DNA from 4 places in the Rhodococcus globerulus genome. Region 3 is predicted to be linked to each of the others. Evidence: riboswitches for the same ligand, from Rfam matches in the RefSeq annotation. Region 3 holds a riboswitch; each other region holds the start of a gene.

The links. Region 3 has a riboswitch for S-adenosylmethionine ahead of KYT97_RS22305 (aminotransferase class V-fold PLP-dependent enzyme). Riboswitches for the same ligand answer to the same signal wherever they lie in the genome.
Region 1: it holds a riboswitch for S-adenosylmethionine, as region 3 does, so the genes downstream of both, KYT97_RS12505 (LLM class flavin-dependent oxidoreductase) here and KYT97_RS22305 (aminotransferase class V-fold PLP-dependent enzyme) in region 3, are expected to answer to the same signal.
Region 2: it holds a riboswitch for S-adenosylmethionine, as region 3 does, so the genes downstream of both, KYT97_RS31255 (putative leader peptide) here and KYT97_RS22305 (aminotransferase class V-fold PLP-dependent enzyme) in region 3, are expected to answer to the same signal.
Region 4: it holds a riboswitch for S-adenosylmethionine, as region 3 does, so the genes downstream of both, KYT97_RS08670 (bifunctional o-acetylhomoserine/o-acetylserine sulfhydrylase) here and KYT97_RS22305 (aminotransferase class V-fold PLP-dependent enzyme) in region 3, are expected to answer to the same signal.

The regions. Positions count from the first base shown of each region.
Region 1 covers NZ_CP079698.1:2,762,359-2,764,555, forward strand. The annotation lists gene KYT97_RS12500 (type 1 glutamine amidotransferase domain-containing protein) at 1-452, shown strand, start outside; SAM riboswitch class IV at 903-1,016, shown strand; gene KYT97_RS12505 (LLM class flavin-dependent oxidoreductase) at 1,068-2,153, shown strand; gene KYT97_RS12510 (NtaA/DmoA family FMN-dependent monooxygenase) at 2,177-2,197, shown strand, end outside.
Region 2 covers NZ_CP079698.1:2,480,249-2,482,445, reverse strand. The annotation lists gene KYT97_RS11305 (FAD-dependent oxidoreductase) at 1-58, shown strand, start outside; gene KYT97_RS11300 (GNAT family N-acetyltransferase) at 91-624, shown strand; SAM riboswitch class I at 712-806, shown strand; gene KYT97_RS31255 (putative leader peptide) at 816-905, shown strand; gene KYT97_RS11295 (ABC transporter substrate-binding protein) at 1,073-2,197, shown strand, end outside.
Region 3 covers NZ_CP079698.1:4,902,290-4,904,486, reverse strand. The annotation lists gene KYT97_RS22305 (aminotransferase class V-fold PLP-dependent enzyme) at 1-916, opposite strand, end outside; SAM riboswitch class IV at 971-1,085, opposite strand; gene KYT97_RS22300 (BCCT family transporter) at 1,628-2,197, shown strand, end outside.
Region 4 covers NZ_CP079698.1:1,895,174-1,897,370, reverse strand. The annotation lists gene KYT97_RS08670 (bifunctional o-acetylhomoserine/o-acetylserine sulfhydrylase) at 1-803, opposite strand, end outside; SAM riboswitch class IV at 947-1,091, opposite strand; gene KYT97_RS08665 (NADP-dependent isocitrate dehydrogenase) at 1,398-2,197, shown strand, end outside.

The DNA.
Region 1 (2,197 bases), 2.1 Mb from region 3:
TGCAGCCGGCGCTGAACTCACCCCACGTTCTCGAAGAAATCGACTCCGATACCTACGACGTGGTCTTTGTTCCAGGCGGACACGGGCCGATGGAGGATCTCGCAGTGTCCAAAGCCTTCGGCGAGCTTCTCGTGAAATTCTTGGACGCAGGCAAGGTTGTCTCGGCAGTCTGTCACGCACCGGCAGCGTTGCTCCCCGCGCGCAGATCCGATGGAAGCTGGCTGTTCGACGGTTACAACCTGACCTCCTTCACCAACGAAGAGGAGACCCAGGCAGGTTTGGCGGACAAGGCTCCGTGGCTGCTCGAAACGAAGCTACGCGAGCAGGGCGGCAAGTTCTCGAATGCTGAGGCGTGGTCCCCCTACGTCGTAGTGGACCGCAAGCTGTACACCGGACAAAACCCGGCGTCGTCCAAGCCTCTCGCGGAGCGAATCATCGCGGACTTGAGCTGAGCTGTCGAAGTTTGTAGATCTCAACGACGGAGCGAAACCCCTAAACGGAGTGCTACACGTACCCGCTTAGGGAATCGTTCTGTCCGGGAGCGCTTTTCCGTTGGTGCAGAATGATCCAGGTCTGCGCATAAACCGACTTCGCCTTCATTATCCCTCGATGCCGACCACCGAGATACCCACCTTCTCAGATGCTCTCGCGCGAAAGCCTGTGGACGGAATATGCGGCGATAGAGTTACATCGAGTCATGATGCGTTTCCAGTTCGAGCTGGTACCGGTGGACGAGGTCGAACCGTCGAGCCAGATACGCAACCAGGAAGACCCGAGCACCGCACATCTTCGAATCAGCCGGATCTCAATGCTGGACACCACCCGAAAAACCGGATAAGCAGCGTTCCATGTTGGGGTGCAAAGGTTTTCGGCGATGATTGTCCGTGTTAGATTTGAGCCACGGTCATGAGCACCAGCATCAAGCCCTGGCTTGCTGGTCGGCAACCCTCCCGCGCGGTGGGGTGCTCCAGGTGACGACCCGGCGGCATCTGCAATTGATTCCGCAAGCGCGCAGGGTGAGGGTAGAGCCCGGCGCGTGTCCGCACTCATTCGAAAGGTCCCCGGTCGTGGTTGGATCACCTGGTTTCTTGCACTTTGCAATCGAGTTGGACGGCGCGGGAAGCCATCCCGCTGCATGGCGGGTGTGGGGTCACCCACCCGCCGAGCTACTATCGCCTCGGATTCTTCGGTCGAGCGCAGCGACCGCAGAGGCAGCCGGATTCTCATTTGTCACCTTCGACGACAGGGTGGTGCCGGAGGGCACACTGCACCCGGTGGGCAGGTTGGATGCTGGGGCTCGCGCGGCGTACCTCGCCTCGACGACAGGGCAGGTTGGGCTCGCCCCGACAGTGCAGGCCCTGACAACCGAACCGTTCCACCTCGCCACCCAACTCGCCAGCCTCGACCACGCGTCAAGAGGCCGCGCTGCCTGGGTGGTCGGTGCGGACAACTCCGTCGACGTCAACGAAGCCGTCGGCTTCGAGCCCCGAAGCGCCGAGGCCGCGAGCCGCGAGGTCCGGGACGTCGTGGACCTTGCACGCCGACTGTGGGATTCGTGGGAGGACGACGCTGTCGTCCGCGACCCCGCGACCGGCCGCTACCTCGATCCGGACAAGGTCCACCACGTCCGGTTCTCCGGCGAGTTCTTCGACGTCGTCGGCCCCCTGATCACTCCACGGTCCCCGCAGGGCCAGATAGTCGTCGTGGGAGACGCCGATCTCGGCGTGTCGGACCTCCTCGACGTCGTGCTGGTGTCGGGCCATGACACGTCCGCGATCGCCGAAGAGGCGGCCCGGCAACAGGGTCTCACCTTCGCCGACATCGAGGTAGTTTTCGACACCCCCGACCAGACGGCACAGTCGCGGCTCGCCGCGCTCGACGAGCATTCGCCGTGGCCCGACCGTGGACGGCTCCGTTTCACCGGTTCGGCACCCGACCTCGTCGATCTGCTGAGTTCCCTTGCCGGCATCGTCGATGGCGTCCGGATCCACCCCGCCGTCGTCACAACCGATCTGAAAGTCCTGCGCGAGAGCGTCGTTCCTACGCTGCAGGAATTATCGGTGCACCGCGCCCCTCGGATCGGCGCAACCCTGCGCGAAACGCTCGGGCTCGAGCGTCCCGTCAGCCGCTACGCATCGTCCACAACCCGCTAGTTCAGAGCCAGAGGAGTTTCGCCATGACCACTCCGAACACCGGA
Region 2 (2,197 bases), 2.4 Mb from region 3:
TGATCTGGTGGAAGGAAATGCTCTGTCGCCGCAGCAATTCCAGTTAGGGGTGCGGTGAATGCGGCGCAAGGAAACCGAAAGGAAGATCATATGAGTGTCGAGATTGCGGGAATCGGCGGCGTAGAGGTGCGGTCGGTGTCGCAGAACGATCCGCTGGCAGCGCCGCTCATCGCGGAATTGGCGCTGGAATACAGTTCGCGATACGGCGGTACGCGTGACGAGATATTCGAAGATCTCACCACCTATCCGGCCGAGGAATTTGCGCCTCCGCACGGAGCGCTGCTGGTTCTCACGCTCGGTGATCAAGCCATCGCCGGTGGTGCGTTTCGTCAATTCGATTCCACCACTGCCGAACTGAAAAGAATCTGGACGTCAGCGTCCTTTCGTCAGCGTGGCCTCGGAAAGATCGTTGTCCGGGAGTTGGAGTCCGAGATCGCAGCTCGGGGATACCGCAGGGTCTATCTCACAACCGGTCCGCGCCAACCCGAAGCGGTCGCGCTCTACTTGTCCTGTGGCTACGCACCGCTGTACGACACTGCACTATCACCGCTCGAGGTGGGGATTCATCCATTCGAGAAGAAGCTGCAGGTGCGACATGACTACGACCGGCGGGTATCGGCATGAGCGCGGCGGCGTTCCCGAAAATGTGGCGTAGCCTGCAATTCCTACTGAACGAGTTGACAACTCGCGATCATCTCGTAGACTTGCGAAAGACCATCTCGAGCGACAGAGAGACCTGGCTCAATGAAGTCGCAGCAACCCTTCGTGTCATCGCGTGAGGGTGCTACCGCCAGGATCGATGGAGGAATGAAGTAATGAAGGCAGTTGAAGGCGGTTTCGATACCGCGTGGTCGCGTCGTCACGTAGACCTGTGCCGCACAGCAGGATCGTTCTGTACTCACTGACCATGGCCGCGATGTTTGCCGTCGTAGTTGACCCTGGTCAGTCTCTCGAGGCTCCCGTACGTGGGTAAGCCTGTTTTCTCTTCTCTTCGTAGCTGATTCGTGCTTGCTTGCCCCGTTCTCCGGTGGTGACAAGCGCGCTTTTCCGCATGCCCCTTTAGGAGTTCTTGGTGTCTTCACGCTCAATCGGTGCTCGCTCACGCGTCACCGTCGCCGCTGGTATCGGCGCTATCTCGGTTCTCGGCACCGTACTTGCCGGTTGCAGCACCAGTAGTGGCGACACCAGCGCCGACGCCGGGCCGGCCCAGTCAGGTGGAACCCTGCGCTACGGACTCTCGACGGCGCCTACCTGCGCCGACCCCGCACAGGCGGGCACGAATCAGACCGTGTATGTCACTCGTACCGTGGTTGATTCGCTGACCGACCAGGATCCGGAGACGGGTGAGATCACACCGTGGCTGGCAAAGAGTTGGGACATCAGCCCCGATGCAGCAAGCTTCACGTTCACGTTGCGCGACGATGTCACGTTCAGTGACGGTACGCCGGTGACGGCCGAGTCGGTCAAGAAGAACTTCGACGTGGTCAAGGATCTGGGCCCGAACGCCTCACTGGCAAAGAGCTACCTGTCCTCGTACACGGGCACCGAGGTCGTCGACGCCCACACCGCCAAGATCAATTTCTCCGGTCCCAATGTTCAGTTCCTGCAGGCAACTTCGACCCCGCAGCTCGGCATTCTGGCGGACTCGACCACGGCACTACCGTCGGAGCAGCGTTGCTCCGGGACAGCCGTTGTCGGATCCGGCCCGTTCGTCTACACGGATTGGCAGCAGGATCGATCGGTCGCGATCGAGAAGCGCGCCGGGTACAACTGGGCCTCGGATGTGACCGGCCACCAGGGGGAGGCGTATCTGGACGGCGTCAACTTCACGGTTGTGCCGGAGTCGGGAGTGCGTGCGGGCAGCGTCGCATCCGGCCAACTGGACGCGGTCAGTGACGCGTTGACGCAGGACGCTCCGCAGATCGAAGCGGCAGGCGGGCGAATTCTCACCCGGCCCAATCCTGGTGTGAGCTTCTTCTTCCAGCCCAACGTGAGCCGCGGTGTTCTTGCCGATCAGGCTGTGCGCCAGGCAATCATCCCCGCCATCAATCGGCAGGAACTTGTCGACACGGTGCTGGATCCGTCGTTCTTCCCGGCGACGAGCCCACTTGCGCACACCACTCCGCTCTATGCCGATCAATCAGGTGTCGTGACCTATGACGCTGACAAAGCGGAAAGGCTACTCGATGCGGCAGGG
Region 3 (2,197 bases):
GAGCGGTGAGCGCCTTCTCGTGCTCCGAGATGGCGTCGAAGTCGAGCGCGGTCAGTGCGTCGCAGGCTGCGGCGATTGCAGCAGCACCGAGGACGTTGGGCGAACCGGCCTCGTGACGGGCGGGAGCACAGGCCCACTCGGTGGATTCCAGCGTCACCTCACGGACAGCGCCGCCACCGGCAAGGTACGGCTTGGCCTCGTCGAGCCAGTCGCGGCGACCGACGAGGACGCCGGCACCGAACGGTGCGTACAGCTTGTGACCCGAGAACGCGAGGTAGTCGACTCCGCATTCCTGCAGATCGATACGACGATGGGGAGCCAACTGAGCGGCGTCGACGAGGATGCGTGCACCACAACGGTGTGCAATGTCCGCGAGGCGTGCGATCGGCAGGATCTCGCCGGTCACGTTGGACGCTCCCGTGATGGCGAGGAGCGCGGCGGGCTTGGTGCACAGTTCCGCAATCAGGCGCTCGATGGTCTCTTCGACGGTATCGGCGGCCGTGACGATGCGAGCGTCGTTCCAGGGCAACAGGTTTGCGTGATGCTCGACGTCGAGAACGACGGTGCTGCCGGGCACGGACTGAGCGAGAAGATTGAGCGAGTCCGTGGTGTTGCGGGTGAAGACGACAACCTGATCGTCAGCGCAGTTCACGAAGCGAGCAACCGATTCGCGAGCGTTCTCGTAGGTCAGCGTGGAGATCCGGGAGGCGTATCCGGCACCGCGGTGAACGCTGGCGTACGTGGGAAGAAGTTCCGCAATGCGATCGGTGACCTGGGCCAATGCGGGCGCGCTCGCTGCGTAGTCGAAGTTCGCGTAGGAACACTCACCACCCTGGACGAGGGGAACCTGTAGGTCGGCGCCAGAAACCTTGGCAATGGGAGCGGTGCAGGTATCGGCACTCAGAACAGCAGTCATCGAAGACAATCCTCACGTTCAAGGACTCATTCGTTCGGGTGATGTCCCCGGAAGAGTCCGCGCTTGCCGAATCCGTTTTCGGATACAGCCGGGTCGTCACCCGGAGCACCCCACCGCGGAGGAGGGTTGCCGACCAGCAAGCCGGGGCTGAACACTGGTACTCGTGACCTGCAAACGAGAATGGCAGGAGTCAACCGGCTTGTCAACCCCAACGCAGAACACGCTCTCGACTCCGACAAATCGCCCGACATCTCTTCGTGGTGACCACCATCACGGTAACGTTTCGGCCTCCGTGGCACCGCAACCTTCCGAGGAGCCTTCACGGGCCATAAGCGCTTGACCTACAGAATCATTCACCGAGTTTGACAAATACGATTCGTTCCGAATCTCGCATTGACCCTTCATTCCTTGCATTCCAGAGAGATTCGAACAGATTTCGAGCAAACGATTACGAGAATCCTTAAACAGCAACAAAATACAGATCGATAGTCGAACAAGACCGGCAGATTCGTCAACACTGCACCATCTTTCATTCATTTGAGTCGCCAGAACTGCGCAGCTACGTTGAATTGCAAAGCAATAGCCCGGTCTTTACTGCGATGGTGCGAGCGCATGCCCACCTACGTGACCTGTGGCCGCCGTACGAGGGCTGAGCGCGTCGACGATGTCGCCGGAGTGCGACAAGAACGCTGAACTGTGTGAAGGAGCGAGATGACTGCGGTCAAAAACGCGTGGAGGGGACTACGGAAACCCGTATTCGTCCCGGCATCGATAGTGATCTTCGGGTTGATCGCCTTTGCTGTGATCTACTCCGGGACTGCGTCCGACGCCTTCCAGAGCCTCAACAACGCCATCACCGATGGTGTCGGCTGGTGGTACATCCTGTCTGCCACCGGATTTGTGGTCTTTGCGCTCTACTGCGCGATCAGCCGGATCGGCAACATCAGACTCGGCCGCGACGACGAACAGCCCGAGTTCGGCATGATGTCCTGGTTTGCCATGCTCTTCAGTGCAGGCATGGGCATCGGTCTGGTGTTTTACGGAGTGGCAGAACCACTTTCGCACTACGTGGACCCGCCGGTCGCGGGCCGGGTAGCAGGATCGACCGACGCGGCCGCAAATCAGGCAATGGAACTGACGATGTTCCACTGGGGCCTGCACGCGTGGGCAATCTACGTTGTCGTCGGCCTCGGACTGGCGTACATGACCTACCGCAAGGGTCGCCCGCTGTCGATCCGCTGGCTCCTCGAACCCCTGCTCGGACGCGCCCGCATCGAGGGC
Region 4 (2,197 bases), 3.0 Mb from region 3:
TGTACACGCGCCTTGAGAGCGTAGGCGGGTGCGCCGAGGTCGGCGAACGTGACGCCGTGGTAGCTCGGATCGGGGGTAGTGAAGTTGGTGTGTCTGCCTTGCGTCCAGTCGAAAGTGCCGCCGTCGACGATGACGCCGGCGATGGCCGTGCCGTGTCCGCCGAGATATTTGGTGGCGGAGTGCAGCACGATGTCGGCGCCGTGTTCGAGGGGGCGAAGCAAGTACGGCGTCGCGACGGTGTTGTCGACGATCAGGGGGAGGCCGTTCTCATGAGCCACCGCTGAGATCCCGGGGATGTCGAGGATGTGGTTCTTGGGATTGGCGATGGTTTCGCCGAAGAAGGCCTTGGTGTCGGGGCGGATGGCTTCGCGCCAGTGGTCGAGGTTGTCGGGATCCTCGACGAACGTGACTTCGATGCCGAGCTTGCGAAGCGTGTAGTGCAGGAGGTTGTAGGTGCCGCCGTACAGGTAGGGGCTGGCGACGATGTGGTCTCCGGCCTCCGCGATGTTGAGGATCGCGAGGGTTTCGGCGGCCTGACCCGAGGACAGGAGGAGTGCCGCGACACCGCCTTCGAGTGCAGCAATGCGCTGCTCGACGGCGTCCTGCGTTGGATTCATGATGCGCGTGTAGATGTTGCCCGGCTCAGCAAGGCCGAACAGCGCGGCGGCGTGGTCGGTGCTGTCGAAGACGTAGCTGGTGGTCTGGTAGATCGGCAGTGCGCGCGCGTTGGTGGCGGTGTCTGCGGTTTGTCCGGCGTGGACCTGCTTGGTCTCGAAGGACCAGTTAGCTGAGATGTCGGTCATGATTTGTGTACTCCAGTGGTCTGACGGATAGCTGTCGGACGGGGGCGAATGATCGCCGCCCCGTGCTGGGGTCTATCTACAAGTGCGACACATACTGAAAAACCTCCGTGGGGCTCGGCCCGGTCTGGGGTCCGTCCCTGTCGGACCCGCGCTTGTCGCCTGGAAATCCGGTGAAGCTGCAATTGCGCAGTTTCGCCTCGAGGCGACCTGGTCATCACCCGGGGCACCCCACCGCGGTTGGAGGGTTGCCGTCCAGCGAGCCGGGGCTTGACGCTGGTACTCATGACCGAGCTGAATTCTACCGGGAGTGAAGCCGAAGGATGACGCGGGTCGAAGTGTGCGGCGTCACCAGTCGCCATTCGACGCGACGGTGCCCACTAGCAGGCAAAAGTTACCGGTGAGTAGTGACTCGGAGGAGGGGCTGCCGGTTGCGGCCCCCAGCGTTAGCAGTACGCTTGTCTTGTTTGGGACTCATCTCCCGGGATCAGTCCACACAGTCTAGGTTTGATAATCGAACCGTTCGCGGACTCACTCACAAAGTGTGACCGCAACCGTGTAACCAGGGGAAACTTCCTAGGAGGACGCGAAGCACCCATGTCCAAAATAAAGGTTGAGGGCACCGTCGTCGAACTCGACGGCGACGAGATGACACGCATTATCTGGCAGTTCATCAAAGACAAGTTGATCCACCCGTACCTCGATGTGAACCTCGAGTACTACGACCTCGGTATCGAATACCGCGACGAGACGGATGACCAGGTCACCATCGACGCCGCACACGCGATCCAGAAGCACGGCGTGGGCGTCAAGTGCGCCACCATCACGCCGGACGAGGCTCGTGTCGAGGAATTCGGTCTCAAGAAGATGTGGCGTTCCCCGAACGGAACGATCCGCAACATTCTCGGCGGCACGATCTTCCGCGCACCGATCATCATCTCGAACGTTCCGCGACTCGTCCCGGGCTGGACCAAGCCGATCATCATCGGCCGTCACGCATTCGGCGACCAGTACCGCGCCACAGACTTCAAGGTCCCCGGCCCCGGCAAGGTGATGATCACCTACACGCCTGAGGACGGCAGCGCACCGATCGAGCACGAACTGGTCAACTTCCCTGAAGAGGGCGGCGTCGTCCAGGGGCAGTACAACTTCACCACGTCCATCCGTGACTTCGCTCGCGCGTCGCTCACCTACGGACTGCAGCAGAACTACCCGGTGTACCTGTCCACCAAGAACACCATTCTCAAGGCGTACGACGGTGCCTTCAAGGACATCTTCCAGCACGTCTACGAGACCGAGTTCAAGGCTGAGTTCGATGCCGCAGGTCTGACCTACGAGCACCGCCTCATCGACGACATGGTCGCTTCCGCACTCAAGTGGGAGGGCGGCTACGTCTG